Linked DNA regions of Anaerosoma tenue. The protein of the gene in region 1 binds, or shares a complex with, the protein of each later gene. Links are inferred from orthologs where the notes say so. Each region holds a gene or a part of one and is shown on either strand. Other genes may lie near its edges. The genes, in order: dnaB and dnaG.

Region 1 (16,977 bases):
GTGATCGTGGCGCATTACGACACGGCCCGCCCCTCGTTCCTCACGAGCCCCGGATTCGTGCGTCATCTCGGTACCGTCGCTGTGCTCACGCGGTGGGTCCCGGTAGGCGTGACCATCTGGATCGCGCTGACCGCGCTGCCGTTCGCCGCTTCGTGGAAGCCGTGGTCGGGCTACGTGGCGGTTGTTGGCGCCATCGTGATGCTGGTGCCGGTGGCGGCCGCGCTTCAGAAGGAACTGCTCTCGCACGCCACCGACGGCGCCAACGACAATGCCTCCGGCGTGGCTGCGATGTTGGCGGTCATGGCCGCCACTGTTCCCGAGGTGGAGGAGTCGCAGCGGCGCGCCCCGGTGCGCCGCGGACAGGAGGCCGTCGAGGAGGCCGGTGAGCTCGACGAGGACGTCGTCCTCGAGTACCGCCCGGTCGCTCCGGCCACTCGCGATGAACAGTTGCCGATCGAGATCGACGACCTCGGCATGGACGATTTCCGGACGACTGACATCGGCATACCCGCGCAGGTTGAGCCGACCGGTATCGGGACATCCGTGCAGCCCCGCGGCGAGACATCCGTCTACCGTGAGGACGAGGGTCTGGGCCTCGATGACGCCGAAGCCGGGTGGGACCTCGAGGAGGCCGTACCGGGCCAGGTGAGCATGGACATGGGATTCGAGGATGAGGCGATGCCCGAACCCGTGGCCGAGGTCCCGGAGCCAGAGGAGTACGAGGAGGAGCCATCCGGCCGACGTGGACGCTCGCGTTCACGACGTGAGCGCGATGACGACGAGGATGAGGGCAGGGGCCTTCGCGACTGGCTGGGCATCGGGCGAGGGTTCGATGTCCGTCGTGCGGGCAAGGAGATCGGCTCCTGGGACAACCTCGACGACGATGACGAGTTCGGTTTCAAGGCGGGAGCCGCCGGCGAGAGCGATGCGGGTGACTATGCGGACCCCTCGGCCATCGCGGCGCGTATCCGCCGCCGGGTGACCGACGGTGTCGACCGCGCGCTTGCCGAGAAGGAGATCTGGTTCGTCGCCACCGGGGCCAAGGAGGCCGGCGGCTGGGGGATGCGGACGCTGCTCGACGCGTACGGGGAGGATCTGCGTGACGCGATGTTCATCAACATCGACACCGTGGGTGCGGGCGGTCTTTCGTTCGTCTCGCGGGAGGGCGGAGCAACGACGCACCGGGCCGACCGGCGTCTCGTGACCCAGGCCAAGCGGACTGCGCGCGAGAACGACATGCTCGTGAAGGGTCGTGAGCGCACCGGCACGGTGAGCGACGCGTCGGTCGCCTTGTCGCGCGGGTACCGCGCCATGAGCGTGATGGCGTTCGACATCAACGGACGGCTCCCCAACTGGCACTGGCACACCGACACGATCGATGCGGTCTCCGAGCCCACGGTCGAGCAGGCCGTGCGGTTCGTGACCGCGCTCGTGCGCGACCTCTAGCCGGCAGTCTCCTCATCGATCGCCGCCCGCGATGACGATCGCGCGTAGAACGCCAGCCCCGAGCCGATGGTGAGAAGCGCGGCGGCCAGGAGCGACGCGGGAAGCATCGCCGCCGAGCGCTGCAGCGCGACGATCACGAGCGCCGCCACGATGAACCCGAGGTGCAGCAGCCCCGAGCCTGCCTTGGCGATCCGGTTCTCCGAGAGGTAGCGCAGCCCCTGCGTCCCGGCGAGGGTGAGGACGACCACCACCACCTGGATGGCCGCAGCCGCGCACAGGTAGACCGTGAGTCCGGTCGTGACGGATCGTGTGATGAGCGCGGCGAGCCCACCCGCGGCGACCATCCCGGCTGAGACGACCACCAGGGTCCGCCGCGACAGCAGCCGTTTCGGCACGCACAGTCCCATGACCACCACGAGCGCCACTACGAGCGGCGCGGCGACCGCGTTCATCGTGGCGATGAACTGCGGTTGTCCGCTCCGCTCCCATCCGGTCACATTGGCGTACGCCCACCACGTGTACAGCGTCCCCACGAGCGACTGGACGCCCAGCGCCCCCATCAGGGCCACCGTGATGGCGATCAGGGCGAAGTCCCACGATGTCCTGGCCCCGTTCGACTGCGCGCTCCGCTCCACAGACATCTCCTCACACCACCGAGTGCGCGCCGGGGATCACATACGTGGTCACATACGTGAGCACGAGCGCAACGAACGAGAGCACCGCGAGAGCAGCCACCACGCGCCACATCCCCGGACGGCGCAGGTACAGCCGGGCATGGAGGTACGCGGTATACAGCAGCCACATCATGATCGACATGTTCACCTTGCCCGACCACCACCACGACTCACCCTGCCACGCGATGATCGCCCACGGGATCCCCACCACCATGCCGAGCGTCAGCGGGAGGTAGCCGAGCCGGGCCCATCGGTACGCGACCTGCTCGTACGACGAGCGCCGGTGGACAAGCATCAGGATGCTGCCGAAGAAGGACGCGACGAACGCACCGTAGCTCAGGAAGAGCAGTGGCGGGTGCGCCCACATGTACCACGTGTTGTAGTAGTACTGACGCGATGCCGCCAACCCCTGCGCGAGCCCCATCGCCATCCCCGTGTCACCGGACGTCCACGCGACAAGGTATGCGCGATAACTGCCGAGGAAGTCGGGAAGGGGGTCGGCGAACGGTCGGCCCCATACGAGTGCGCCGATAGCCAGCGCGGCGGCCGCAGTACCGAGCAACGGGCGCAGTTCATCGCCCTTGCGCCGGGCCACAAGCGCGATCACCGCGAGAATGAGGGCCCACACGTACAACTTCTCCGACTCGATCCACAGCGGGACGGCGAAAGTTCCGGCCGTTGCCCCGGTGACCGGGTCGATCACCTCGGCCAGCTGCCACAGACGAAGGTGGAACCAGACAAGCAGGACCTCGCCGAGGGCGAGTGCGACGACCAGCGCCCCCATCGCGATCCTGAGCGGACGCGCGCGCCGGACGCCGAGAGCGGTCACGACCACGGCCACCGCGGCGACGGCGATCGCGGGAGCGATGACAGACCCGAGCGAGGCAAGGGTACCGATGGAGGCATCGAGTGCGTCGAGTATCGTTTGGGGCATGACCACGGCGGCTCCCGGCAGAGGGTGTCGACCACCGCCACAGTATATCGGCGAGCGCGCGGAGGGCGAACCGGTGCGTGCTACACTCGGCACCTGTCAGGCGGTTCTCCCCTCTCACGGAGGACGGACGTGAAGCAGAGCAGGTTCGCCAGGATGCTGGCGCGCAGTGCGGTCGTGTCGTGGCGAGAGCAGCCTACGCAATACGATATCGAGGCGCTCCGCGCCAACATGGAGCGCGTACAGTTGGTCATCCGGGTGCGCTGGGCCATCGTCGCGGTGCTTGCGGGCTTCTCGGTGGTCGGCGCGAGCGTGTACGCCACCTCCACCGATCTCGAAGTGCTGATCGCCAACATGACGATACCGGCGATCGGGCTGATCTTCGTCCTCATGTACAACGGTTTCTATCAGGCCACGGTGCGCAAGGTCGCCAACGTCGCCTTCCTGAACCAGGCGCAGTTGCTGTTCGATATGCTCGTAGCCACCGTGCTCATCCACTACAGCGGCGGCGTGTACTCGTGGTTCTCCGCCATGTACCTGGTGTTCATCCTCGAAGGCGCGTTCATCCTGCCAAGGCGCTCCCACGTGTGGATGCTCGTGGCGAGCGCAGCGCTGATGTACGGCTCAGTGCTCACCGGCGAGTACTTCGGCTGGCTGCCCCACGTGGAGCTCCCCTTCATCGCCTCCGGGCTCGAGGCCAACGGCACGTACGTCGTGGTGCGCTATCTGTGGCAGATCACGCTCTTCTCCGGCGCGGCGCTGGTGGGCATGCTGATGATGAAGTCGATCAGGTTGCGTGAGGCGGAGCTGCGCGAGAGCTCGTTCATCGACGATTTCACAGGGCTTCACAATCGCCACTACTTCCAGCGAGTGCTTGCCACCGAGTGCGAGAGAGCGCGACGGAACAACCGCCAGCTCGGGTTGATCGTCGCCGACGTGGACAGGCTGGGTGACGTGAACCGGACCTTCGGGATCGATATCGGTGACGAGATCCTCGCCACAGTGGCACGCAGGCTGAGAGACGTTGCCAGTGCGGACACCGGCGGCGGGGGCTGGGAGGTCAACACGGCCTGTCGCGTGGGCGGCGAGGAGCTCGCGCTGATCGTACCGGAGGTGGCCCGCGGTCTCGATGACCAAACGCCTCTGGCTGACCGCGTCCTTGCGGTGGCCGAGACGTTCAGGCAGGCGGTCGAGTCGACCCGCGTGGGCGGCGTAAGCGTGACGGTGAGTGTGGGGGCTGTGTTCGCACCGGCCGACGGTGACACCCCCGAGGCGCTCCTGGACGCCGCGGACAGCATGCTGTCACTCGCCGTGCTGGCAGGGGGGAACACGGTGAAGACCTCCGCCACCGGCGCGGCGCTCGCCGCCACCCTGGAGGGCTAGCAGGTGAAGGCGCTCCTCACGCGTCTCGAGCCCGTGATCGCGGCAGCGGCCGTGGCGCTCGCGGTCCTGGGCGTCACGGTGAGCGTTCTCACCACTCCTCTGTACGTGCGCACCATGACCGGCCTGGTCGGCTCGTCGGCTCGCACCGGCCTGAGCGAGCGCGGGACCGAGGACATGGCCGAGGCGGTGCGGCGGTTCGTGACGGACGGCGATGCGCCCGGGTTGCCTGCGTCGGTGGAGGGAAGACCGGCGTTCGATGAAGCGGCGGTGGCGCACCTCGTGGACGTCCGGGACGTGATCGTCCCTGCGCGTACGATCACGCTCGTGCTGGTGGTGACGCTGGCCGTGTGGGTGGTGATGCGCTTGCGCACGACGCCGGGCCGGCGCTCCGTGCGTAGGGCCGCTACGCTGGCCGCGATGGCGCTGGCGACCGCCGTGCTCCTCGCGGCACTCGTAGGCGCTACCGACTTCGGCGTGCTGTTCACGCGGTTCCACGAGCTGTTCTTCGCTGAAGGCACATGGGTATTCCCCCAAGACGCCCTGCTCATACGAGTCTTTCCACTCCCGTTCTGGGGCTGGTCGGCGGTCGTGTGGGGCGGCCTGATCGGTCTGTGTGCGACGGCCTTATGGGCATTTGGGCGCCGATCCCGCTTCACAGAGGGTACGTACGGTGTATAGTGGCCTCGGAGCAGCGAGCTCCCACGGCTAAACGGCACCCCACCGGGGTACGTCATCGACAGATCGAGGAGGTAGGGCACATGGCGGCTAAGGAAGGCTACTGCGTCAAGTGCAAGGCCAAGCGTGAGATCAAGGACGCCAAGGAGATCACCATGAAGAACGGGCGTCCGGCCACCCAGGGCATCTGCCCCGAGTGTGGGACCAAGATCTTCAAGATCGGCAAGTAACCACCGCTGTGCGCGGTGTTGTCGGACGGGCGCCTTCCGGGGCGCCCGTCCTGCGTCCCGGGCGATCGGACGGGGCCGCTGCGCCCCAGCGGGACGGCTCGATGGTGCGTGTCGGGCGTATTGACGGTAGGGTATGCCAGGAGTAGCGTCAGCGGTTGTCGCCGCAGCCGGCGACAGGTCACCCACGACGCGGATCGGGGGACGGCTCGGCCATGAACATCATCGTCGTCGGATGCGGGCGCGTTGGCTCCCAACTCGCAACGATGCTCTCGGTCGAGGGCCACAACGTCGTGGTCATCGACCGCGACGAGACAGCCTTCAAGCGACTGGGCGGCTCCTTCAACGGGGTCACCATACGGGGCCTCGGGTTCGATGAAGACATCCTCGAGGAAGCGGGCGTCCGTGAGGCGGACGCGTTCGCCGCTACCACCGACCTCGACAACACCAACCTCATGGCGTGCGAGGTGGCACGGAAGATCTTCGGCGTGCGACACGTCGTCGCGCGACTCTACAACCCCGTACGTGAGCGCACGTACCAGCAGCTCGACCTGGACTATGTCTGCGGCACCACGCTGGTGGCCGAGTCGCTCGTGGAGAAGATCAAGTCCGGGCACGGACACCACCTGAACTCGGTCGAGGACATCGAGGTCATCGAGTTCCAGGCGGGGGAGGCCGTCGAGGGCCATCGGGTCTCGGACCTGGAGGTCGATCGCCGATTCAGGATATTCGCGATCATGCGGGGGCGGGCCGCCCACGTACCTGATGACGACACCGTGCTGCACGAGGGAGACATCCTGTTCGCGGCGGTGAAGGACGAGTACTTCCCCAAAGTCGAACGGTTCATGAAGGGGTAGGCCATGTACGTGGTGATCAACGGCGGCGGCAAGGTGGCGTCGTACCTCGCCCGCCAACTCCTCGATCACGGCCACGCCGTGGCCGTGATCGAGAAGCGTGAGGACGTTGCCCGCAAGCTCGCGGCCGAGCTCCCGGGAGATCCGCTCATCGTGCTCGGTGACGGGTGCGACTCCGTGTATCAAGAGGACGCCGGCGTTACCCGTGCCGACGTGTTCGTGGCCGCCACCGGTGACGATGACGACAACCTCGTGGCCTGCCAGCTTGCCAAGATCGCCTTCGGCGTGCCGCGCGCCGTCGCACGGGTCAACAACCCCAAGAACGAGCACATCTTCCACGCGCTCGGCATCGAGGCCATATCCTCAACCACGATCATCTCCCGCCTGATCGAGGAAGAGGCCACCATCGGGGACATGCGCACGCTCATGGCGCTTCGCAAGGGCGACATGGCGATCGTGGAGATCGAACTTCCGGTCGACCGGTGCGTGGTGTGCGGCAAGCAGGTGGCCGAGTTGAACCTGCCGGCCGACTGTCTGATCGTGGCGCTTCTCCGCGGCGACGACACGATCCCGGTTCACGGTCAGACGGAGATGCAGCCCGGCGACGTGGTCATCGCGTTCACAAAGGTCGCGCACGAACGGGCGCTGAAGAAGGCGCTCACCGGCGAGTGACCTCCCTGTCCTACGGGTAGCGGCGTAGCCTTCGGACGAGATTTGCCGCTCGTTCGAGCGGTGCCTTACAATACGCAGGCATCGCGGGTGTAGCTCAGTGGTAGAGCATCGGCTTCCCAAGCCGAGTGTCGCGGGTTCGAGTCCCGTCACCCGCTCCAGCGCACAGACCGAAGGGGCCCCCGGCGGGCCCTTTCGTGCGTCCGGTGCGATGCGTCGTCCGTCCGTGCGACGAGTGTCGCCGCCCATCGGCCCGTGCAGCCGCTCGTCACCAGCGTACTTCCCTCCAGCCGCTACTCGGTGATACTACGAACAAGTGTTCGTTCATGCCTGCCACCCCCTCTTCGGCCGGCCGTCTGGAAGGGGTGGATCATGAAGCGTCGCATCGTCCTTATCGCTTGCGCCGTCGTCCTCCTATCGCTGGGGCGCTCCGCTCTCGTATTCGGTGCCGAGTGGTGCATGCCCGTGGACGGTGCGTCCATCGACACACCCTTCGGTGCGTCGTGTGTCGGCGGTGTCCATCGCGGGGTCGATCTCGCTGCGCCCGCCTCCTCGCCGGTGCGCGCACCGGCGGCGGGACGCGTCCTGTTCGCCGGTCCGGTGCCTGCCGATGGCGGCGGGACATGCGGTGCGGTCACCATCGAGATCGCCGAGGGGATACGGGTGAGCTTGCTCCCGCTCGAGGCACTGCACGTCTCCGTGGGTGATACGGTTCATGCCGGGGAGGTGGTCGGGCGCCTTGCGCCCACTGGCGACGATTCGATGAGCGTGCCTCACCTGCACATGGGTTTGCGCGAGGGTGACGCATACCGCGACCCCGCTCCGATGTTGCCGGTTCCGGCGGTTCCGGACAGCGGCTCTGCGTCCTGCGAGCAGGTCTCAGGAGCCACTGTGCCCGACGTGCCATCCTCGTCCGCTCCCGCAGTAGAGGCCGTCCACGCCGGCATGTCGACCGGTGGCCCGGCTGTGATCATCATGGGCGTGCAGGAGGCCTCTGCCCGTGCCCGAACGGATGTCGCCTCTCGGTCCTCGTCGTCTGTCCCGATCGCTCCATCTGCCGGTGAGCCGGTCGATGCGACCGCCGGGCACACCGGGTCCGTGGTGGCCGGTCATGTGGGTCCCAGCGCCCGGCTGATCGAGGACGGGGGCGTGCGCACTGCATCCGGCGCCGCGGGCGTCACGCGGCAGCCACGCGCGAGAAGGAGCACGGGGGCCGGCTCGACGCACATGTCGAGCGTTCCGGGTATCCCGTCAGCGGCGTCTACGGCCGTCGGCTGCGCTCTCGCGCTGGGGGTTGCACTCCTCGCACGTTCGAAGGCGTTGGCGTGCGTGCGATGAAGGGAGATACGCCCGTGTGTGTCAGAGGCCGGGGGTAACGTGTTGTGACACGGTCGGGTCTCTGCTACACTCCGGGAGCTTCATTTCCTGCTCCGGGCATCGCCTTCACGTCCCGGGGCCGCACAAGCCCAAGGGAGGTGAAACATTGAAGGCTTACGAACTCATGCTTATCATGCGCCCCACCCTCGATGACGAGGCGCGGGAGGGTGTCCTGGAGAAGATCCGGGCTATCCTGACCGCAGATGGCGGCACGATCGACTCCGAGGAAGTCTGGGGCAAGCGCCGGCTTGCCCACGAGATCGATCACACCGAAGAGGGCGACTATCAGGTCGTCCTGTTCCACGCTGAAGCCGCCACCGTTGCCGAGCTCGACCGTGTCCTGAACATCACCGACCAGGTGCTTCGCTTCATGGTCGTCCGTCGTGACGACCTGGCGTAGCGGTACATCCGGTCGGCCAGAAACGGTCGGATTCACGAGGTAAGGTGGCATCAATGAGTATCAACAGAGTGGTATTGACGGGCAATCTCACGCGCGATCCGGAGCTCCGGGCGACCGCTGGCGGGCTGAACATCCTCAGCATGAGGATCGCCTTCAACGATCGTCGGAAGAACTCGGACAGCGGGGCATGGGAAGACGTGCCCAACTACATCGACGTCACGATGTTCGGCGCGCGCGGAGAGTCGCTGTCCCGCATGCTCACCAAGGGCATGCGGATCGGCATCGACGGCAAGCTGCGGTGGCGCGAGTGGGAGACCCAGCAGGGTGACAAGCGCAGCGCCATCGAGGTCATCGCAGACGACATCGAGTTCCTCGATTCGCGCGGTGGTTCCGGTTACAGCGGATCGGGCGGCTCCGGCAGCGCTTCGGCGTCGTCCGGCGGCTCTGCGGCCGATGACCTCGGAGAAGAGATCCCGTTCTAAGCACAGACCGGTCGCAGGCGGAACCCCTCTCCGCCGCGGCTTTCGGACACCGCCCCATCGGGGCCCGGAAGGAGGTACGTAGATGAGCGAATACGCACGTAAGCCGAAGCGGCGCTACTGCGCGTTCTGCAAGGACAAGGTCGAGTACATCGACTACAAGGACATCAACATGCTGCGCAAGTACACCACCGATCGCGGCAAGATCAAGCCGCGGCGTGTCTCGGGCAACTGCGCGCAGCACCAGCACCAGGTGGCCACTGCCGTCAAGCGCGCCCGCGAGATGGCACTGATCCCTTACGCGGTGCCTGTGGTGAGCGGGAAGGTCGATGGCAAGGGCCGGAGATGACACCTCGGCCGCCCAGGGCGGTCGGGCCGCGCTCGTTCCGGTGATCGGTGCGATCGCCGGCTCGCTGCTCGTGGTGCTCGTCCACCCGGTCGTAGGCCTTCCGGTGGCGGCATCGGCGATCGCCGCGCTGTGGGCGCGGGGTCGCGGATCCGTGGCCATCATGAGTGCGGTGGCGGGTGGAGCGGTCGCCACGGCGTTGTCGTCGGTGTCCGCATACATCCTGTTCGTCCCGCTCATGGGTGTACCGGTCACGGCGCGTGTGCCGTACGTCCACTTCGCGTGGGTGACGGTCTCGCTGCTGGTGTGCGGTATCTTGACAGTAGGGTTGCTCAAGCGGCTGGGTGCGCTGAGCGTAGTAGGCATCGTGACTCTGGTGCTTTCTGCGGTCGAGCTGATAGCCGTTGCATCACTGGCATCAGGAGCAGGTCTTTCCGCCACGGAGTACGTGACGGCAGCCACGCGTGAGATGGCAGCCCTGGCCGGCATGGCGGACGAGCTCGTGGATGCGTTCGTGGAAGGCTGGCCTGCGTTGTTGGTGACGATGAGCGGTGCGACCGCCTTGTTCGCGGTCGCTGCCGTCGCCGGATCGGCGTCACGGTTCGACCAGCGGGTGAGAAGGTTCCCGGCCCTGGCCGATCTCGACCTCGACCCGAAGACGGCGTTGCTTGCCATCGCCGCTGTCGGCGCGTTGGCGGTAGGGCGTTTCGTGGCCGAGACCGCTCCCGTGGTCGAACAAGCGGGCATGAACCTGTTGGTGGTCGCCAGGATGGTGTTCCTCCTGCAGGGGGTCGCGGTCTTCGCGGGACTGTATCGCCGGGCAGGCGTTTCCCGGTCGTTCCGGTTCCTTGGGTTCGCGATCCTGGGTGTGACCGAGATGCTCTTCCCGGCGGTCAGTCTGACCGGCTTGGCGGACATCTGGCTCAACCTCCGGCGATTGCCGAGGGATGGAGCCACCCCCGGGGACCGGAAGGACGGTCCTGCGGGAACGTAGTCGAACGAAGCAGTACTGTACCGCGCCGCTTCAGCGGAGCGGCGAGGAACGAGTAGGAGAGACGATGAAAGTCATCCTTTTGTCCGATGTGAAGGGCAGGGGTAAGGAAGGCGACGTGATAGAGGTCGCACGTGGCTTTGCCACGAACTACCTGCTGCCCCGCAAGATGGCCATACAGGCCACCCCCGGCAACCTCAAGCAGCTCGAGGCCCGGGTGCACAACATCAAGAAGCGCGAAGAAGCCAAGCGTTCCGAGGCCGAGGTCCTGGCGGCGAAGGTCGAGGGTAGCTCGATCGTCATCGAAGCCAAAGCCGGCGACACCGGTAAGCTGTTCGGCTCTGTCACCGGAGGCATGGTGGCCGACGCGCTCATCGAGCAGATCGGCGTGGATGTCGACCGCAGGAAGCTCGATCTCCACGGCCACATCAAGACCCTCGGCGAGCACGTGATCGACGTGCGGTTGTACGACGATGTCACCGCACAGGTGACTCTCAACGTCGTGCCGCTGGGTGGCGTGCCGGTAGCCGAGCCCGAGGCCCCTACTGCCGAGGAGATCGTCGCCGAGGCGGAGGCCATGGAGGCCGAGGCGGAAGCCGAGGCTGACGCCGTCGCGGAGGCCGAGGCTGCAGAAGACGACACCGAGGGCGAACCAGTCGAAGAGTAGTACGAGGCCGGGCAAGGGTGGCGCCGCCCGGCGGCGCCACGTACGCCCGATAAGGAGTGCTCGATGGCCGACGACGCTGTGCAGGCTCTGCGAGAGCGGGTCCCACCGCACAACAACGAGGCCGAGCAGTCAGTGCTCGGCGCCATGTTCCTTTCCGTCGATGCGGTGGAGAACTGCCTGGCGCTCGTCTCGGCGGAGGACTTCTACAGGCCTCAGCATCAGCGCATATTCGGCGCGATCCGTGACCTCCACCAGCGCGGCGAAGCGGTCGACCAGATCACCGTGGCCGCGCGTCTCGAGTCGAACGGAGACCTGGAGGCAGCCGGCGGGAAGCCGTACCTGCTCGACCTCGCCGGTGCGGTGCCGTCGGCCGCCAATGCCGAGCACTACGCGCGCATCGTCAAGCGCACGTCGCTCCTGCGCCAGCTGATCGGCGCCGGCACAGCGATACAGGTGATGTCGTACGAGAACCCCGACGACATCGATGAAGTGGTAGAGCGTGCCGAGAAGGCCGTGTTCGATGTCACGAACAAGCGCGTCACTTCACGGTTCCAGCCGCTCGGCGACCTGATGAAGACGGGCTTCGAGGAGATCGAGCACCTCTACGATCACAAGTCGCATATCACCGGCGTGCCCACCGGCTTCCCCGACCTGGACAAGATCCTTGCGGGCATGCACCGGGGCGATCTGATCATCCTGGCCGCGCGCCCCTCGGTGGGGAAGACGGCACTCGCGCTCAACATCGCCGTGAACGCCGCCAAAGCGGGTGCGTCCACAGCGATCTTCAGCCTCGAGATGTCCGCCTCCCAGCTCGTGCAGAGGATCCTCTGTGCCGAGGCGCGGGTCGACTCCCAGAAGCTGCGGACGGGTTATCTCGCCGACGAGGACTGGCCCGCGCTCATGCAGGCCATGGGGCGCCTCGGGTCGATCCCGTTGTGGGTGGACGACACGCCGTCCATCTCCATACTCGAAGTGCGCGCGAAGGCGCGCCGCCTGCTGAGAGACCAGGGTCAGAAGCTGATCGTGCTCGACTACCTGCAGCTGATGCAGCCGCATGGAAGACGCTCAGAGAACCGTCAGGTGGAGATAGCCGAGATCTCCCGCGGCCTCAAGATCCTCGCCAAGGAGCTCGACTGCCCGATCCTTGCGCTGTCGCAGCTGTCCCGTGCGGTGGAGCAGCGCACGTCCAAGCGGCCGCAGCTGTCCGACCTGCGTGAATCGGGCGCCATCGAGCAGGACGCCGACGTGGTGATGTTCATCGACCGCAACACCGATCCCACAGCGGAGGCCGAAGGCAACCGTCCGGGCAAGGGCGAGGCCGAGATCATCGTGGCGAAGCACCGTAACGGACCCGTGGACAGCTGTAGGCTGGCGTACCTCGAGCGCATCACGCGTTTCATGCCGCTCGCGCGCACACCGTAGAGACGGGACCGGTAGGAGGGGGATCGTCATGGGCGACGACCGATACGATGTGATCATCGTGGGGGCGGGACCCGCCGGCATCTTCGCGGCGATCGAGATCATCCACGCACACCCTGATCTGCGGATACTCCTGCTCGAGCGGGGCAAGCCGATCGCACAGCGTTCGTGTCCCGCCCGTGAGACCTCGTGCGTGAACTGCCCCACTTGCGCGATCATGACCGGCTGGGGAGGCGCAGGAGCATTCTCGGACGGCAAGCTCACCCTCTCCACCGATGTGGGCGGGTGGCTGGGCGAGTACGTGGGCCTGGACAGTCTCGAACGGCTGGTGGACGACAGCGACGCCATCTGGTTGCGTTTCGGCGCTACACCGCAGGTCCACGGCCCCGATCCCTCGACCGCCGAGAGGCTCGTCCACGACGCGACGCTCGCGGGGATGCGCCTCGTCCCCATGCGGATCAGGCACATCGGCAGCGACCGATCACCCGACGTGCTGCAGGCGATGCACGATCATCTCGCCGAGGTGGGCGTGGAGATACGCACGAGCACCGAGGTGGCGCGCATCGTCGCGAGCGATGATCGTGTGGAGGGGGTCGAGCTCACCGACGGCACGAGCATCCGCGCCGGCGTGGTGATAGCGGCCCCCGGCCGCGACGGGGCCGACTGGCTCGCCGGACAGGCCCGCTCCCTCGGCATCCCGCTTGCCAACAACGCGGTGGACATCGGCGTGCGGGTGGAGGTGCCCGCTCCGGTGATGGAGCCGCTGACCGACCACCTCTATGAGGCCAAGCTCATCCAGTACTCGCGTAGCTTCGGCGACCAGGTGCGTACGTTCTGCATGAACCCCTATGGTGAAGTGACCACGGAGAGCTACGGCGATATCGTCACCGTGAACGGTCACTCGTATGCGGACAAGCGGACCGGCAACACCAACTTCGCGGTCCTCGTGAGCCAGAGTTTCACGCGCCCGTTCCAGGAGCCCATCACGTACGGGACGTCGATAGCCCGTCTTGCGAACCTGCTCGGCGAAGGGATCCTCGTACAGCGCCTGGGCGATCTGCGCGCTGGCCGACGTTCCACGGCCAAGCGCCTGGCGCAGTCCATCGTCGAGCCCACGCTTCGAAGCGCGACACCCGGGGACCTGTCGTTCGTCCTCCCGTACCGGCACCTCACCGACATCCTCGAGTTCATCGAGTCGCTCGACGCGCTCGCACCAGGCGTCGCCTCCGACGGGACGCTGCTCTACGGGATCGAGGTGAAGTTCTACTCGTCGCGGCTGGAGCTCGACAACGACCTGCAGACACGTATCGCCGGACTCTACGCGGTGGGCGACGGCGCAGGCGTGACGAGAGGCCTCGTGCAGTCGGGCGCGAGTGGACTCGTTGCGGCGAGGGCGGTAGCGGCCAGGCTCTGAGCGCGCTATCTGAGCAGGTTACGCACCTCTGTGACGATACTCTCGGGGAGAGCCACGGCGCCGCCGTAGACCTCCACCAACTGCACGGTGGGCTCAGTGGAGTCCACGAGCGTCCTCGCTTCCGGCACGAGCCCGGATGGGCTCGTCAGTATCAACGGTGACGCCCACGATCCGCAGGCCACTCCGCCGCCAAGCGCATCGGCGAAATTCGTACCTGTGGCAACGCCGAGCGCGAAGTACGGACGGTATGGCGCGCCGAGGATCTGCTCGAGTGCGATGGCCGTCGTGTACCGGTTCGATCCGTAGATCCGGATACCCTCGTCCACCATCAGTCGTGCCGCCACGCGGTCCAAGATGGCGTTCGGGCCTCCTGCCACCACCGCGAATTCGATGTGGCGGTCCCAGAACACGCTCGAGGTCTCCGGGGGTATCGCGTCAGGCTGCACAAGGAGAACCGGTACCTGGTACCAGTACGCCCAGGGTGAGACGGCCAGCGCGTCAGCGAAGTCGTCTCCTCGCACAACGAACACCTCGGGCGACCCGTTCCGAGCCAGGACATGGCGGGCGATCAGCGCTGCGGTGTCGTAGCGGTTCTTGCCGGCGAAGCGTGTGACCGAGTAGCCCGCCGAGCGAAGTGCGTTCTCGACCGATGTTGAGATAACGCTCGTGCCACCGGCCAGAAAGACCCGCCAGACCCCGAGACGCTCCAGTTCGCCGAGGAGTCCGGGGGGTAGGCTGTTGGCTGGCGTGAGAAGGAGCGGAGCGTCGTAGAGTCCGCATAGCCCTGAGGCGGCGAGTGCGTCTGGGTAGTCGGCTCCGGTGGCGATGACCGCGCTCCCGGTCTCGGTGAAGTTGTACCGGGAGATGGCGATTGCGGTCTGGTAGCGATCCGTGCCCGATACGCGCTGCGGCGTGGCAGGCACCGGCTGCGCGGACAGGGGCGGGGACATCGGCCCCTCGATCCCTCGGGCAGCATCGACCACGGATACCTTGTACCAGTACGTCGTACCGTTCGCGAGCGGGGTGTCCCACCAGAAGGGATCGTCGCTTGAGATCATCGGTGCGTACGTGCCGAACTGCGACGATGCGCGCCAGAACCGGTACTCCGCGTCGACGACGTCTGTCGTCTCTTCGCACATCACGAGTACGAGCCGGTTGCCCGGCACCGCGTGTGCTCCGGGCGGGAGCGGGGGGACGGGCTCCGACTGATCCGCGGCGGCGGCGTCGATGGTCGGCGCGAGCGCTGTGAGCCCGCCGAACAACCAGACGTCGGTGAGATGTGCAGCTGAGTCGTACAGGAAGCGGTCGACCACGTAGGAGAGGCGTTCGGGCCGGGTGAACAGCGCAGGAGCCCCCTGGGCGCCGAGTGCGGCACCCGCTCCAAGTGCTTCGTAGGGGCCCGTGGCGTCTCCGTTGATGATCCCTGCAAGACTCCAGGAGCCGATCCATCCACGGTAGGCGCACGCCTCGGCAAAGCGCACCGACAACACACCCGGATCCTCGTGAGCGATGACGGCGGGAAACACCCACTCGGACAGTCCCGAGTGGATCGCGTCGAGTTCCGAGAGCCGCCCGGACCACAGCACGAGTATCTCGGACACGTCCAGAGAGTCGAGCATCGATGCGGTCTCGGGGGGCACGGAACAGTCACCGGCGCTCACGTTGTCGACGATCAGTATGGGGATATGGCGGGCCCACGAGATCGGGCCGGCCAGGACCGCGCCCCTCCACTCGTCCACCACGATCACCGAGTCGGGCATCGCGGCGCCGAGTTCGGCCTTCATCCGTTGCGCCACATTGGCCGCGCGCGCCGTCGCTGTGGCGCCGCCTATACGCTCCGTTGCGATGCCGAGGTCCTCGATGGCCGTCTGCACCGGGCTGCCGATCACCGACGTGTCTCCGATCAGGAAGACTTTGGTGACCCCCAGGTCGACGAGAGCGTTGCGGGTGTCGGCGGGGAGCAGGGATGACGTCGTGGCGAGGACGGGCGCGTCGAACACGCCGGCGAGCCCCGAGGCGAACCCGCAATCGTAGGTCTGTTCGCCGCTGACGATGACGGCGACCTCCGCGGAGGAGAATGAGCGGTCCACGGCCTCCGCGACTGTTGCGAAGCGATTGGCGCCCATTATGCGAGTGACGATGAGATCGGTCGCAAGGGGAGCGACGCCCTGGGCCGACAGCCCGCTGGCCGCAACCTGCGCATCGACCGCATCAGCGTCGGCCTCGCCGGCTGTAATGCCGGCGAGGACCTGCGCCTGACTCGTCTGGTCGGGCAGTGTCGCCGGGCCTTCGGCCGCGTCGCCACCGATCGCCTCCCGGAGCGTGCCGGCGCGATGCGGCGCGGCGACTGCCGCCGCGCTCTCCATCGGCATCAGGACGGATGCGGCGCCGCTCGCCATGAGTGATGCGACGACCATGAGACACACGGCACGGCCAAGAGAGCTGTACTTCATCAGGAATCCCCTCGCAGAGTGAGGACGCGGATCGCACCCCTGAGAGGTCTTCGTTATGGAGTCCTGGTATCCTGCCGGCCGGATTCCCGGCCAGTGCCCATCAGCCCGATCGTGCCCCGCACTTGACACAACCGCACCCTCGGCACAAGAATACCCCCCAGGGTATAAAGGCTCTGCTGTGGAGGTGTTCATCCGTGTCCGATGTGTCGACGGCCCCGCTTCATCCGTTCGTCCGAAGCCTTGGGTCGCTCTCCAAGCGCCTCGTGATCCTGATCCCGGTCTCGATGCTTGCTGGGCTTGCTGCGGGGCTCCTCTTCGACGCCAGCGCGCTCCAGGCGCTTGTGCTTCCCATGACGATGCTCATGGTCTACCCGATGCTCGTGAACTTCCGCATCCGCGAGGCGCTCGACCTCAAGGACGGCCGAGCCATCGGTCTTGCCATGCTTCTCGACTTCGTCGCCCTGCCGGCCATGGCGTGGCTGCTCGCAACGCTGTTCTTCCGGGACGAACCGGGGCTGTTCGTGGGCATGGTCCTCGCGGGGCTGTTCCCTACGAGCGGCATGACGATCAGC
Region 2 (13,693 bases), on another replicon or contig:
GCGTCCCTCGGCGCCGCCCGGTAGGTCGCCGGGCTACGACGACGCATCCGGTTCAGGCGGGGTCGCCGGGCGTGGAGAGGCCCGCCATCTCGAGCAGCAGGCCTTCCCGGATACCGCGCCGGTTCGCGGCGATGGTGCGCGTTCCCAGCAGGTCGAAGAGCTCCATCATCACGAGCGACCCCGCGAGGACGGTCTCGGCGCGGTAGGGCGGTATCCCCGGGATCGAACCCCGCTCCTCGATGGGGAGCGCCGCCACCTCCGCGGCCACAGTCTCGATCTCGCCGAGAGGGACCGTGACGCCATGGACGTCGAGCGGGGAGGCTCCCGTGCGCGCCGCGGCGGCCCCCACGAGGGAGGTGATCGTCCCGCCGCTGCAGACCGCCAGCCGGGCGGGGCGGGGCGACGGCCCGAGCGCGTCCTCCAGCTCCCTCCGAATCGCGCTGCGGGTCTGGGCGATCTCGTGCGATGCGGGGGGATCGGCGAAGGATCCGAACCGCGCGGTGACCGTGACGGCCCCAAGGGGGAGCGAGACGATGGTCTCCGCCGATCCGTCGCTGGCGAGGACGACCTCGAGCGAGCCGCCGCCGATGTCGGCCACGCAGACGCGGCCGGACAGGTCGAAGTTGGCGGCCGCGCTCGCCAGCGCGAGCTCGGCTTCGCGCCGGCCGTCGATCACCTCCACAGCCACCCCTGTCTCGCGTTCGACGCGCTCGATGAACTCCGCGCCGTTGTCGGCCGAACGCACCGCTGCGGTGGCGACGGCGCGCACGGCGGTGGCTCCGTGGGCGGACGCGAGCGCGACCATGTGACCGACGGCGTCGAGCGAGGCGGCGATGCGGTCCTCGGCAAGGCGACCGGTGGCGAGCAATCCTGACGCAAGCCGGGTCCGGATGCGTTCATCGGCTATCACGCGCATGGCGGTGGAGCCTAACACCTCCGCCACGGTCCCACGCACCGCGTTGGAGCCGATGTCGACCACTGCGACGCGTTTCATGCCCCCACCATCCCCCTCGCCTGCAGCCGTATAGGCCGCCAGAGACAGTCTAGCAGCGTGGGATGACACGCCCCGGCGCGCGCCTGGTGTACACTGTCTGCCACGTTCCGGAGCGCCGTTCCGCGGCGCCGACAGACGACGAAGCGGGGAGTGAATGGCACTCGACTTCCAGGAGATGATCCTAGCCCTCCAGCGGTACTGGGCCGAGCAGGGGTGCGTGCTGCTTCAGCCGCACGACATGGAGGTGGGGGCCGGGACGTTCCACCCGGCCACGACGTTGCGCTCGCTCGGACCCGACGCCTGGCGCTGCGGCTACGTGCAGCCGAGCAGGCGTCCCACCGACGGCCGGTACGGCGAGAACCCGAACCGTTTGCAGCACTACTACCAGTACCAGGTGATCCTCAAGCCATCGCCCGACGACGTGCTCGACCTGTATTTCGACTCTTTGCGCGCGATCGGCATCGAGCCGGAGCAGCACGACATGCGTCTTGTGGAGGACGACTGGGAGTCGCCCACCCTCGGCGCGTGGGGCCTTGGCTGGGAAGTGTGGCTCAACGGCATGGAGGTCACGCAGTTCACGTACTTCCAGCAGGTGGGCGGCATCGAGTGCGATCCGGTTCCCGCTGAGATCACCTATGGTGTGGAGCGCCTCGCGATGTACATCCAGGGCGTCGACTCCGTGTACGACCTGGTGTGGGCGCCCGGTTTCACCTACGGCGACGTGTTCCTGCGCAACGAGCGCGAGCAGTCGCGCTACAACTTCGAGCTCGCCGACACCGCCATGCTGCGGGGTCTGTTCGACATGCACGAGGCCGAGAGTGCACGTTTGCTCGCCGCGGGAGCCGTGCTTCCCGCCTACGAGCAGGCGCTCAAGTGCTCGCACTACTTCAACTTGCTCGACGCGCGCGGGGCGATCGCGGTCACCGAGCGCGTGAGCTTCATCGGGCGTATCCGCACGCTCGCCCGAGGCGCCGCCGAGGCGTACGTGGCGTCTCCGGAGGTCGGCCGTCGCGACGTCCCGTACCTCCCGCACGCCGCTTCGCAGGCCGAAGGCGGTGATGCCGAATGAGCCGCACACTGCTCTTCGAGATCGGCGTGGAGGAGGTGCCCTCGGCGCCGCTGTACGACGCGGTCTCGCAACTCAAGGAGCGCGCCGCCAAGGCGCTCGGAGACGCCCGTCTCGGCTATGACACGATCGAAGCGTACGGTTCGCCGAGGCGTCTCGCGCTCGTTGTCACCGGGTTGGCCGGGCGGCAGGACGACCTGTCACTCACGGTGAAGGGTCCCGCCGTCAAGGCGGCGTTCGACGCCGAGGGGAACCCCACGAAGGCCGCGGAGGGCTTCGCGCGCAGCAGGGGCGTTGCCGTTGACGCGCTCGAGCAGGGTGAGATCGACGGCGGGCAGTACGTGTTCGCGCGCGTGGAGGAGCAGGGCCGTGACGCCGCCGAGGTGCTCCCGGGCGTGCTGGAAGCGCTCGCGGGCGACCTCGACTGGGCCAAGTCGATGCGGTGGGGAAGCGGGACGACACGCTTCATCCGCCCCGTACGCTGGCTGGTGGCGTTGCTCGACGACGAGGTGCTGCCGGTACGGTTCGCCGGTCTCGAGGCCGGTCGCACCACCTCCGGTCACCGGTTCCTTTCCGGCCCGATGGAGATCGGGGCGGCTGGCGAGTATCTGGACGCGATGTGCCGGGGTCACGTGCTCGCCGACCCCGCGGAACGCGCCGAGACGGTGCGCAGGCAGATCGACGAGGCCGCCGCGTCGCTCGGCGCCACGGCGGTGGTGCCCGAGAAGACCTTCGCCGAGGTCGTGAACCTCGTGGAGTTCCCCACCGTGGGTATCGGCCGGTTCGACGAGCGGTTCCTCGCCGTTCCCCGCGAGATCGTCGAGGAGGCGATGGAGAGCCACCAGCGGTACTTCCCGGTGGAAGGACCCGACGGCGAGCTGCTCGACCGCTTCATCGTGGTGCACAACGGCGACCCGGCGCGGACCGGCACGATCGTGGCGGGCCACGAGCGCGTGATCAGGGCGCGTCTGGCCGACGCGGCCTTCTTCGTGGACGAGGATCTCGCTCACCCGCTCGAGGAATACGTGCAGCGGCTGGAGACGATCGTCTTCCACGAGAAGCTGGGTTCGCTCGGCGCCAAGGCGGCCCGCGTGGAGGCGCTCACGCGGGCGCTGGCCGAGGCCGTGGACGCACCCGCCGACGAGGCGGCGTATGCGGTGCGCGCGGCGCACCTCGCCAAGGCCGACCTCGTCACCCACGCGGTGGTGGAGTTCACGTCGCTGCAGGGCGTGATGGGCATGCGCTACGCGCTCGCCGCCGGAGAGGCCGAGGGTGTGGCCGAGGCCATCGTGGACCACTACCGTCCCCGGTTCGCCGGCGACGCGCTGCCGCGGTCGCTCGCGGGCATGCTGGTGTCGATCGCCGACAAGCTCGACACGATCGTGGGCATCTTCGCGATCGGCCAGGGTCCCACCGGCTCGGCGGATCCGTACGCGTTGCGCCGCTCGGCCATCGGCGTGCTCACGATGATGGTGGACGGCGGCGTACGCTTCGATCTGGACCGGGGCATCGCGGCCGCGCTCGCGGGCTACGTCGATGTGCTGCCGGACCTCGACCCCAACGAGACCGGGGCGACCGTGAAGTCGTTCTTCGACGGCCGGCTCGCCGTGATGCTCAAGGACCGCGGTTTCGCGTATGACGAGGTGGACGCCGTGATGGCCGTGGCCTCGGCCGATCCGGCCGACACGTTGCGCCGGATCTCGGCCCTGGCCGCGTTCCGCACCACCGAGGCCGGCGCCGACCTGTCGGTCGCGTTCCGGCGCGCCGCGAACCTTGCCGACCCCGCGGCCGGAGACGAACCGGCGCGCGAGCTCATGGGGCCGCAGGAGGACGCGCTCGCCGATGCGCTCGACCTCGCGTATCGCGATGTGGGACGGCTCATGACCGTGGAGCGCGACTACGACGCCGCGCTCGCGGCGCTGGCGGAGCTTCGCGGTCCGGTGGACGACTTCTTCGAGACGGTGCTCGTGATGGACGAGGACGAGCGGCTGCGCACGAACCGGCTCGCGATCCTGAACCGCCTCGGGGGCCTGTTCGCCGACTTCGCCGACTTCGGCAAGCTCACGGGATAGCCGGTGGCGGAGCGCCCGTACACCATCCACGTGGTATCCGACTCGCTCGGCGAGACGGGGGAGACGGTCGCGCTCGCGGCCGTCTCGCAGTTCACGCCCAACGCGTTCCGCATCGAGCGGCTGCCCAAGATCTCCAGCGCCGAGGACCTGCGCCAGATCGTGAAGGAACACTGCGGGCGCGACTGCATCTTCTTCTACACGCTCGTGGACCGGAATCTCCGCGCGGAGATGGAGCGCCTTGTGGCCAACGGCGTGATCGGCGTGGACCTGCTCGGCCCCGCGGTGAAGCTGCTCTCGGAGGTCGTGGGTTCTGCGCCGAGCGGCGAGGTGGGCCGTATCCGCCGCACCGACGAGGGGTACTTCGACCGGATCGAGGCGATGGAGTTCGCGGTCAAGCACGACGACGGACGCAATCCCGAGGAGCTCGCGCAGGCCGACATCGTGATCGTGGGCGTCTCGCGCACCTCCAAGACGCCGATCTCGATGTACCTGGCGTTCAAGGGGTGGCGCGTGGCCAACGTGCCGCTCGCGCCCGGCGTGGATCCGCCGCGGGAGCTGTTCGACCTCGATCCGCGCAAGGTCTTCGGTCTTGTCACGAGCGCGGACACTCTGCTCACGATCCGCCGGGAGCGGATGCGGGAGCTGGGTACGTATGTCCACGGGTACGCGGAACGCGAGGCGGTGGAGGCCGAGCTTGCCGAGGCGCGCAAGCTGATGCGGCGTCTCGGGTGTCTGGTGGTGCACACCGAGAACCGCGCGGTTGAGGAGTCGGCGCAGGAGATCCTGCGGCACGTCGGCGCGGTGATGGAAGTCAAGGACTGAACCGCCCGGCATAGCGTCCGCGCCGGGAGTCGGCCTGACCCGGTTTCCGGGTCCGGGCAGCCATCCTGTACGGTATTATTGTCTGCACGTTCGTCGGGGGATCCAAGGAAAGCGAGGGAGCGAGTTGGCTGACACGAAGCGCATCTACGCATTCGGCGGCGGTCAGACCGAGGGCGGCAAGGACATGAAGTTCGTGCTCGGTGGCAAGGGCGCCAACCTGGCGGAGATGGCCAACATGGGGCTGCCGGTCCCGCCGGGCTTCACGATCACCTGCCAGACGTGCATGGAGTACTACAACGCCGAACCGCCGGCGTTCCCCGAGGGTCTTGCCGAGGAGATCTCCGCCAACGTGGCGGTCCTCGAGGAGAAGATGGGCAAGAAGCTCGGCGACGACAGCGACCCGCTCCTCGTGTCGGTGCGCTCCGGCGCCGCGTTCTCGATGCCCGGCATGATGGACACGGTCCTCAACCTCGGCCTGAACGAGAAGTCGGTGCAGGCGCTCATCGCCAAGAGCGGCAACGAGCGCTTCGCGTGGGACAGCTACCGCCGCTTCATCCAGATGTTCAGCAAGGTGGTGCTCGACGCCGACGGCGACCTTTTTGAGAACGCCATCGTGAAGATGAAGCAGGACCGCGGCGTGGAGAACGACACCGAGCTCACCGCCGACGACATGAAGGAGCTTGTGGCCGACTTCAAGCGCCTCGTGGCCGAGCATGTGCCGGCCGAGGAGTTCCCGCAGCTCGCCGTGGACGGCGCGGTCGTCTTCCCCCAGGACGTCTCGCAGCAGCTGCACCTGGCGATCGAGGCGGTCTTCCGCAGCTGGAACAACCGACGTGCGCGCGACTACCGCCGCATGGAGAAGATCGACGACGACCTCGGCACGGCGGTGAACGTGCAGGCGATGGTCTTCGGCAACATGGGCGAGACCTCCGGCACCGGCGTGGGCTTCACCCGCAACGCCGCGGATGGCACCAGGGAGTACTACGGCGACTTCCTCACCAACGCGCAGGGCGAGGACGTGGTGGCCGGCATCCGCAAGACGCGGCCGATCTCCGAGCTGCCCGACGTGCTTCCCGAGGCCGGCAAAGAGCTCTATCGCGTGTTCGAGGTGCTCGAGCAGGCCTACCGCGACATGTGCGACATCGAGTTCACCATCCAGGAAGGCAAGCTCTGGATGCTGCAGACCCGTATCGGCAAGCGTACCGCCCGCGCGGCGCTCAAGATCGCGGTGGACATGGTGGACGAAGGCCTCATCACGCGCGAAGAGGCCGTGATGCGCATCAACCCCGCGCATCTCGACCAGCTCATGCATCCGCAGTTCGACACCACGGCCACCTACGACGTGCTGGCCAAGGGTCTGAACGCGAGCCCCGGCGCGGCGGTGGGCGAGGTCGTCTTCAGCGCCGATGACGCGGAGGCGGCGGCGGCCGAGGGCCGCAAGGTGATCCTGCTCCGGTGGGAGACCAACCCCGACGACCTGCACGGCATGGTGGCCGCCCAGGGCATCCTCACCAGCCACGGCGGCAAGACGTCGCACGCGGCGGTCATCGCCCGCGGGATGGGCAAGCCGGCGGTCTGTGGCGCCGAGGCGCTCAAGATCGACATGAAGGCCAAGCAGGCCACGGTGAGCGGCAAGGGCGTCGTGCTCAAGGAGGGCGACATCATCTCGATCGACGGCACGAGCGGCATCGTGGTGCTCGGTGAGGTGGCGCTCGTGCAGCCCGACGTCTCGGGCGACATGGACACCATCCTGGCGTGGTCCGACGAGTTCCGCACCACAGGTGTGCGCGCCAACGCCGACACACCTGATGACGCCGCTCTCGGCCGCACATTCGGCGCGGCCGGCATCGGGCTGTGCCGCACCGAGCACATGTTCCTCGGCGAGCGTAAGGACATCATCCAGGACTTCATCCTGGGCGAGTCGGCCGAGGTGCGGCAGCGGGCGCTCGACAAGCTGCTCGAGGTGCAGACCGAGGACTTCCTCGGCATCTTCTCGGCGATGGACGGGCTGCCCGTCACGGTGCGCCTGCTCGACCCGCCGCTCCACGAGTTCCTGGATTCGCCGCGCGACCTCGAGGTGGAGATCGTGCGTGCCGAGTGCGGTGGCGCGTCCGCGGAGCAGCTGGCGCCCAGGCGCAAGCTCCTCGCGCAGATCGACGCCATGTCCGAGGCCAACCCGATGCTCGGGCTGCGCGGGTGCCGGCTGGGCATCACGTATCCCGAGCTCTACGCACTGCAGGTGGAGGCCATCACGCGCGCGGCCTGCGAGCTGAAGAAGCAGGGCAAGGACCCGCGTCCCGAGATCATGGTGCCGCTGGTGAGCGTGAAGGCCGAGCTCGCAACGCTCCGCGAAGAGATCGAGACGGTCATCGTCCGGGTGTCGCAGGAGTGCGAGGTGGACATCATCATCCCGGTGGGGACGATGATCGAGCTGCCGCGCGCCGCGGTGTGCGCCGATGAGATCGCCGAGGTAGCCGACTTCTTCAGCTTCGGCACGAACGACCTCACCCAGACCGCATTCGGCTTCAGCCGTGACGACATCGAAAGCAAGTTCCTGCCCAAGTACCTGGAGCGCAAGGTGCTGCCGCGCAACCCCTTCGAGACGATCGACGACGGCGTGGCCAAGCTCGTGTCGATGGGTTGCGAGCGGGGCCGTTCCACCAATCCCAAGATCAAGCTCGGCGTCTGTGGCGAGCATGGCGGCGACCCCGAGAGCGTGCACACCTTCTACGGCATCGGCCTCGATTACGTGAGCTGCTCGCCGTACCGGGTGCCGCTGGCGCGGCTCGCGGCGGCGCAGGCGGCGCTCGCCGAGACCGCCCAGGGCTCGGACAACCGCTAGGACCTCGCGACGAGGGCGCCGGCCCGCACCGGCGCCCTCTTTCGCACCCGTTGGGGAGGCGATGGTGGACACGCAGGTGATGACGCGAGAGGCGTACGAGGCCGCCGAGGCCGAGCGGCTCTCGCCGCGCGCCGCGCTCTCGTCGGCATCCAGAGGCCGGGAGAGGTCCACCGGGCGCGACCCGTACCGGACCGACTACCAGCGCGACCGCGACCGCATCATCCACTGCAAGGCGTTCCGCCGGCTGTCGCACAAGACGCAGGTGTTCCTCGCGCCCGAGGGCGACCACTACCGCACGCGGCTCACGCACACGCTCGAGGTGTCGCAGATCGCGCGGTCGGTGGCCCGGGCGCTGCGGCTCAACGAGGACCTCACCGAGGCGATCGCCCTCGGCCATGACCTGGGCCACACGCCGTTCGGACACATCGGCGAGTCGGCGCTCAACGACGCGCTGAAGACCGCCAAGCGCAAGTACCCCTCTGCGCCGTATCCGTTCCACCACAACGTGCAGAGCCTGCGGATCGTGGAGTCGCTGGAGTACGAGGGCAAGGGCCTCAACCTCACGTGGGAGGTGCGCGACGGCATCCGCTGTCACACGGGTCGCAAGCGCGCATCCACGCTGGAGGGGCAGGTGGTGGCCATCTGCGACCGCGTGGCGTACGTGAACCACGACATCGACGACGCGATACGCGGCGGCGTGCTCACCGCTGAGGATCTGCCGCGCGGGCCGGTCGACGTGCTCGGCGGCACCATCAACGAGCGCATATCCACGATGGTCACGAGCCTGGTGGAGACCACGGCCGTCTCGGAGACGGTCACGATGGCCGACGACATCTACAAGGCGATGATGGACCTGCGGTCGTTCCTCTTCGACAACGTGTACCTCTCGCCCAACGCGAAGGCCGAGGAGCCCAAGGCCTACAACGTGGTCAAGACGCTCTTCGAGCACTACATGGCCGAGCCGGACGACCTGCCGATCGACGATCGTCCGGAGGATCCGGCCGACCTCGCGCGTGCGGTGACCGACTACGTCTCGGGCATGACCGACCGCTTCGCCATCCGCACGTACGAGAAGCTCATGATCCCCAACCGGTGGCGCGTGTAAGCGGCGTTACCGTCCTGTTGCCGCACCACACTCGTTCGGCTATCATCGCCAGAGCGCCGAGGGGGTCACGAGGGGCTCCCTGGGCTGCTTACGTATTCGCCATGAAGGGAGACGCACGTCCATGGAGCAGTGGATCGCTTGGTTCGCTCCGGTAGCGGCCGTCATCGGTTTCGGGGTGGCGCTCTACCTGGCTAACTGGGTACTCAAACAGGATCCGGGCAACGAGCGGATGCAGGAGATATCGAAGGCCACGCAAGAGGGCGCGCTCGCGTTCCTTGTCCGTGAGTACCGGGTGCTGATCGTCTTCGCGCTCGTGGTTGCGCTGATCATCGTCGTGGTACCGGCGATGCCCTGGCTGACGGCGGTGGCATTCCTTTCTGGCGCGCTGCTCTCCGCAGGCGCGGGCTACTTCGGCATGCACATCGCCACCCGGGCGAACTCACGTACCGCACAGGCCGCAACCGACGGCGTTCACAAGGCGCTCACGGTGGCGTTCCGCTCCGGCCTCACGATGGGCCTGACGGTCGCGTCGTTCGGTCTCGGCGGGCTGAGCCTGTGGATCATCTTCCTCATCATCAACGGCGATAGCCCGCAGCCCGAGGTCGTGAACGGCTTCGCCATGGGCGCCAGCTCCATCGCGCTGTTCGCCCGTGTGGGCGGCGGCATCTACACGAAGGCGGCCGACGTGGGCGCAGACCTCGTCGGCAAGGTCGAGGCGGGCATCCCCGAGGACGACCCGCGCAACCCGGCGGTCATCGCCGACAACGTGGGCGACAACGTGGGCGACGTGGCCGGAATGGGCGCCGACCTCTTCGAGAGCTTCGTGGGCTCCATCCTGGCTCCAGTGGTGCTTGCCGTGTCCCTGTGGGGCATCGCCGGCGCCGGGTTCGATTCGATCGACTTCATGTACGGCGTCACGGCGCCGCTGCTCATCGCAGCCATCGGCATCATCATGTCGATCTTCGGCCTGTTCGCTGTCCGGGCCAAGGAGGGCGGCAACCTCCATGGCGCGCTGAACATGGGCACGTACGTCGCCGCATCTTTGCAGGTCGTGGCGATGGGGCTTCTGTTCTGGCACTGGTCCACCCGCGTGGGCTCCGACCCCGCGCGCCTGTGGTTCTTCGCGGCGGTGCTGGCCGGTCTGATCGCAGGCATCGCGATCGGCAAGATCACCGAGTACTTCTGCTCCGACCACTACAGCCCGGTGAAGAAGATCGCCGAGGCTTCCGAGACCGGTGCGGCCACGAACATCATCGCGGGCCTCGGCACCGGCATGATGTCCACGGCGCTGCCGATCCTCGTGGTGGGCGCTGGCATCATCGTGGCGTTCCTCGCAGGTGATGCGGCCTACGATGGTGGCGGCATCTACGGCATCGGCCTCGCCGCGCTCGGCATGCTCTCGATCACGGCGATCACGGTGGGCGTGGACGCCTACGGTCCTGTGGCCGACAACGCCGGCGGTATCGCCGAGATGGCGCACATGGGCAAGGATATCCGCACGATCACCGACTCGCTCGACAGCGTGGGCAACACCACCGCGGCGATCGCCAAGGGCTTCGCGATCGGCTCGGCGGGTCTCACCGCCCTGGCCCTGTTCGTGGCGTTCCGCACGTCGCTCGTGGCCGGTGGTGTGGCGATCGACATGAGCCTTGAGAACCCGTATGTGATCGTGGGCCTGTTCGTCGGCGGCATGCTGCCGTTCCTGTTCGGCGCGCTCACCATGGGCGCCGTCGGACGCGCGGCGTTCTCGATGATCGGCGAGGTGCGCCGCCAGTTCAAGGAGATCCCCGGCATCATGGAGGGCACCGGCAAGCCCGACTATGCCGCGTGCGTGGACATCTCGACGAAGGCAGCGCTCAAGGAGATGGTCGTACCGGGCGCCATCGCTGTGGCCGCACCGATCGTGGTCGGTGTCATCCGGGTGGACATGCTCGCGGGCCTGCTCGCCGGCGCGCTCGTGACCGGGTTCCTGCTCGCCGTGTTCATGGCCAACGCGGGTGGCGCGTGGGATAACGCCAAGAAGTACATCGAGGGTGGCCAGCACGGTGGCAAGGGCTCCGAGGCTCACAAGGCCGCGGTCGTGGGCGACACCGTGGGCGATCCGTTCAAGGACACCAGCGGTCCGTCCATGAACATCCTCATCAAGCTGATGACCGTCGTATCGCTGGTGTTCGTGCCGCTCTTCATCGCGGTGCACGGCGGCTAGGCGCAAGGAACGCTCAAGTCGTTGCTCCCGGGTGCCGATGACGGTGCCCGGGAGCACGTCGTTACGGCGGCCGCGTATGCGCCGTGATCGAAGGCAATGCGGCATCACCCCGGGCGGGGCGCCCGCTTTCGGGTATCTATCTGTGACCGGACCGCTGGATCGGAGGTGTCATGGGACGTATCGCCGATGAGGATGTCGCGCGCGTCCGTGATGCCACCGACCTCGTGTCACTCGTCTCGGAGACCGTCGTCCTGAAGAAGAAGGGCCGGCTCTTCTGGGGCAACTGCCCCTTCCACGGCGAGAAGACCCCGAGCTTCAAGATCGATCCGTCCACGCAGTTGTGGCACTGCTTCGGGTGCAACCGGGGCGGCGACGCCTTCGGCTACGTGATGGAGGCCGAGCACCTCGAGTTCCCGGATGCCGTACGGCGGCTGGCCGAGCGCGCGCACATCGAGATCGTGGAGACCGGCGGGTCCGGCGTGCCCACGGGGCACAAGGAGCGGCTGATCGCCGCGTGCACCGAGGCCGCCGCGTACTTCCATCGGCAACTCGTGGCGGGCACCGCCTCGGGGGCCGGACAGGCCCGCGACTACCTCGCCCGGCGCGGGTTCGGGTCGGATGTGGCCAAGCGGTGGTCGCTCGGCTACGCGCCGCACGGACGTGACTCCCTGGTGCGTCACATGATCGACGCGGGGTTCACGCGCGACGAGCTCGTGGAAGCCAACCTGGCGCTCGCCGACGGCGCGTCGCTCAAGGACCGGTTCTTCAACCGCATCATGTTCCCCATCAACGACCTCCACGGCCGCACGATCGCGTTCGGCGGGCGGGTGGTGGGGTCGGGGGAGCCCAAGTACCTGAACTCCCAGGAGACGCCGGTGTTCCACAAGTCGGCCAACCTGTACGCGCTCGACCGTTCACGCAACGAGATCGTGTCCTCCGGCACCGCCGTGGTGGTGGAGGGGTACACCGACGTGATCGCGCTCCACGAGGCCGGGATTCGCACGGCCGTGGCCACGCTGGGCACGGCGCTCACCGAGCGCCACGTGAAGCTCCTCGGCAGGTTCGGGACGCGGGTGGTGTACCTGTTCGACGGCGACGAGGCCGGTCAGCGGGCGGCGCTCAGGGCCGCCGAGTTCCTGGATTGGGGCATCACGCCGGAGGCGGGGAGTTCGCGTGTCGACCTGGACGTGGCCATCATCCCTGGCGGCAAGGACCCTGCGGACCTCGTGACCACGGAGGGCGCCGAGGCGATGTCGAAGGTGATCGACGGCGCTCAGCCGCTGCTGCGCTTCACCATCGACAGGCGGCTGGAGGAGCACGATCTGGCGAGCCCCGAGGGGCGCAGCGCGGCGCTCGGGGCCGCAGCGGCCGTGCTGGCGCCGGTTCGCGGGTCGCTGCTCGCCCAGGACTACGTGATGTACATCGCCGGGCGGCTCGGCACCGAGTACGCCACCGTGGAGCGCGCGATACCCGCGAAGCGCCGGCAGCCATCGGCGGAGGCGTCCACACAGGCGGAGGCGGCGGCGCCGGAGCGCCGTCTGAGCGCCGAGGAGAAGACCGAGCGTGAGCTGGTGCGGCTGGCGGCGATCGCCCCGTCGCTCCGTGGCGAGGCACGGCTTTTGCTTGCAGAAGGTGCCGTGGGCGGGGAGAAAGCACGCGCGCTACTCGAGATCGTCACCTCGGCGGATGATGCGGTGGGCGACGATCTTTATACGCGTGTGGCCGAGACCGACCGCGAGGCCGCCGGCGTGCTCGCCGGGTGGTTGGTGGACGCGTCGGAAGACGAACAAGTAGAATACGCGTTTCGGGAAGTGGCCGCCCGCGTCAAGGAGTTCGCGCTCGGGCGTCTAATCTCTAAGAAGAAGGGCGAACTCCAGGCATTGGACCCCGCGGGTGACGCGGAGTCGTACGATCGTTTGTTCGGCGAGATCGCCGAACTGCAGCGCGAGCGGGCCGCGATCCGGGTCCGTCCGCGCGCCGGAACAGAGGTGGAGGCGGAGTAAAGCACGTGACGGCTGCATCCAAGAAGACCGCACAAGAACCCGTACGCGAGCCCGCCGGGGAGGTCGCTCCCGCGCCCGCGGAAGAGAAGCCGGCCGCCAAGAAGGCGCCCGCCAAGAGGGCGTCGGCCGCGCCGGCCAAGAAGGCACCCGCCAAGAAGCCGGCAGCGAAGGCCGAGCCCGCCGAGGAGGCTCCTGCCAAGAAGTCGCCCGCAAAGAAGCCGGCGGCGAAGAAGGCGCCCGCCAAGAAGTCGGCGGCCACGTCGGCCAAGACCGCGCCCGAGCTCGAGCTCTCGGCGGTGAAGACCCTGGCCAAGATGGGCAAGGCCAAGGGCAACCTCACCGACGAGGAGATCCAGGGAGCGCTCTCCGACATCGACCTCTCGGAAGACCAGTTCGAGAACATCTACTCGTTCTTCCAGAAGAGCGGGATCGACATCGCCGAGGAGCACGTGCCCGACGACATCGGCGACGTGCCGGATGATGCCGACGACACCAGCTCCGATGACGACGGTGACGACGAGAACGAGGAGGTGGCCGCAGTCAAGGCTATCGAGAAGCCTGCGCCGAAGGCGGCTGCCAAGCG

Evidence for each region.
Region 2: the proteins of dnaB (region 1) and dnaG are in contact, whole or in part, in a crystal structure (PDB 2R6A), measured with the Geobacillus stearothermophilus proteins. The link is inferred for Anaerosoma tenue from one-to-one orthologs. Residues at the interface, in WP_033016901.1 of Geobacillus stearothermophilus: Ser13, Glu15, Ala16, Gln18, Glu91, Leu92, Asp94, Ala95, Val96, Pro97, Thr98, Ala99, Ala100, Asn101, Tyr104, Tyr105, Ile108; in WP_049624496.1 of Geobacillus stearothermophilus: Lys456, Leu457, Leu458, Pro459, Ala460, Asn463, Ala464, Leu467, Leu535, Leu536, Ile537, Ala538, Gln544, Glu545, Asp548, Tyr549, His552.

What each region holds. Positions count from the first base shown.
Region 1 is NZ_JALNTY010000002.1:281,635-298,611, reverse strand. What follows is about bases 10,383-13,361. They hold dnaB (replicative DNA helicase), read left to right. Parts: upstream 10,383-11,182; coding sequence 11,183-12,541; downstream 12,542-13,361. Other genes in these bases: MSB02_RS06380 (NAD(P)/FAD-dependent oxidoreductase), read left to right, coding at 12,570-13,361; rplI (50S ribosomal protein L9), read left to right, coding at 10,520-11,119; MSB02_RS06395 (DUF2232 domain-containing protein), read left to right, coding at 10,383-10,455. Outside these bases: MSB02_RS06460 (M28 family peptidase), read left to right, coding at 1-1,446; MSB02_RS06455 (hypothetical protein), read right to left, coding at 1,443-2,081; cytochrome c biogenesis protein CcsA, read right to left, coding at 2,092-3,054; MSB02_RS06445 (GGDEF domain-containing protein), read left to right, coding at 3,184-4,434; MSB02_RS06440 (lipoprotein intramolecular transacylase Lit), read left to right, coding at 4,438-5,112; MSB02_RS06435 (DUF5679 domain-containing protein), read left to right, coding at 5,193-5,339; MSB02_RS06430 (potassium channel family protein), read left to right, coding at 5,552-6,193; MSB02_RS06425 (potassium channel family protein), read left to right, coding at 6,197-6,862; MSB02_RS06415 (murein hydrolase activator EnvC family protein), read left to right, coding at 7,232-8,197; rpsF (30S ribosomal protein S6), read left to right, coding at 8,343-8,636; MSB02_RS06405 (single-stranded DNA-binding protein), read left to right, coding at 8,690-9,118; rpsR (30S ribosomal protein S18), read left to right, coding at 9,201-9,464; more of MSB02_RS06395, read left to right, coding at 9,445-10,382; more of MSB02_RS06380, read left to right, coding at 13,362-13,952; MSB02_RS06375 (cell wall-binding repeat-containing protein), read right to left, coding at 13,958-16,405; MSB02_RS06370 (arsenic resistance protein), read left to right, coding at 16,600-16,977. UniProt on the Escherichia coli protein: The main replicative DNA helicase, it participates in initiation and elongation during chromosome replication. Travels ahead of the DNA replisome, separating dsDNA into templates for DNA synthesis.
Region 2 is NZ_JALNTY010000001.1:168,851-182,543, forward strand. The notes cover bases 10,752-13,693. They hold dnaG (DNA primase), read left to right. Parts: upstream 10,752-11,277; coding sequence 11,278-13,110; downstream 13,111-13,693. Other genes in these bases: MSB02_RS00890 (sodium-translocating pyrophosphatase), read left to right, coding at 10,752-11,107; MSB02_RS00900 (RNA polymerase sigma factor), read left to right, coding at 13,116-13,693. In the rest of the region: DNA repair protein RecO, read left to right, coding at 1-24; MSB02_RS00860 (Ppx/GppA phosphatase family protein), read right to left, coding at 53-994; MSB02_RS00865 (glycine--tRNA ligase subunit alpha), read left to right, coding at 1,149-2,063; glyS (glycine--tRNA ligase subunit beta), read left to right, coding at 2,060-4,132; MSB02_RS00875 (pyruvate, water dikinase regulatory protein), read left to right, coding at 4,136-4,954; ppdK (pyruvate, phosphate dikinase), read left to right, coding at 5,079-7,796; MSB02_RS00885 (deoxyguanosinetriphosphate triphosphohydrolase), read left to right, coding at 7,873-8,901; more of MSB02_RS00890, read left to right, coding at 9,023-10,751. UniProt on the Escherichia coli protein: RNA polymerase that catalyzes the synthesis of short RNA molecules used as primers for DNA polymerase during DNA replication.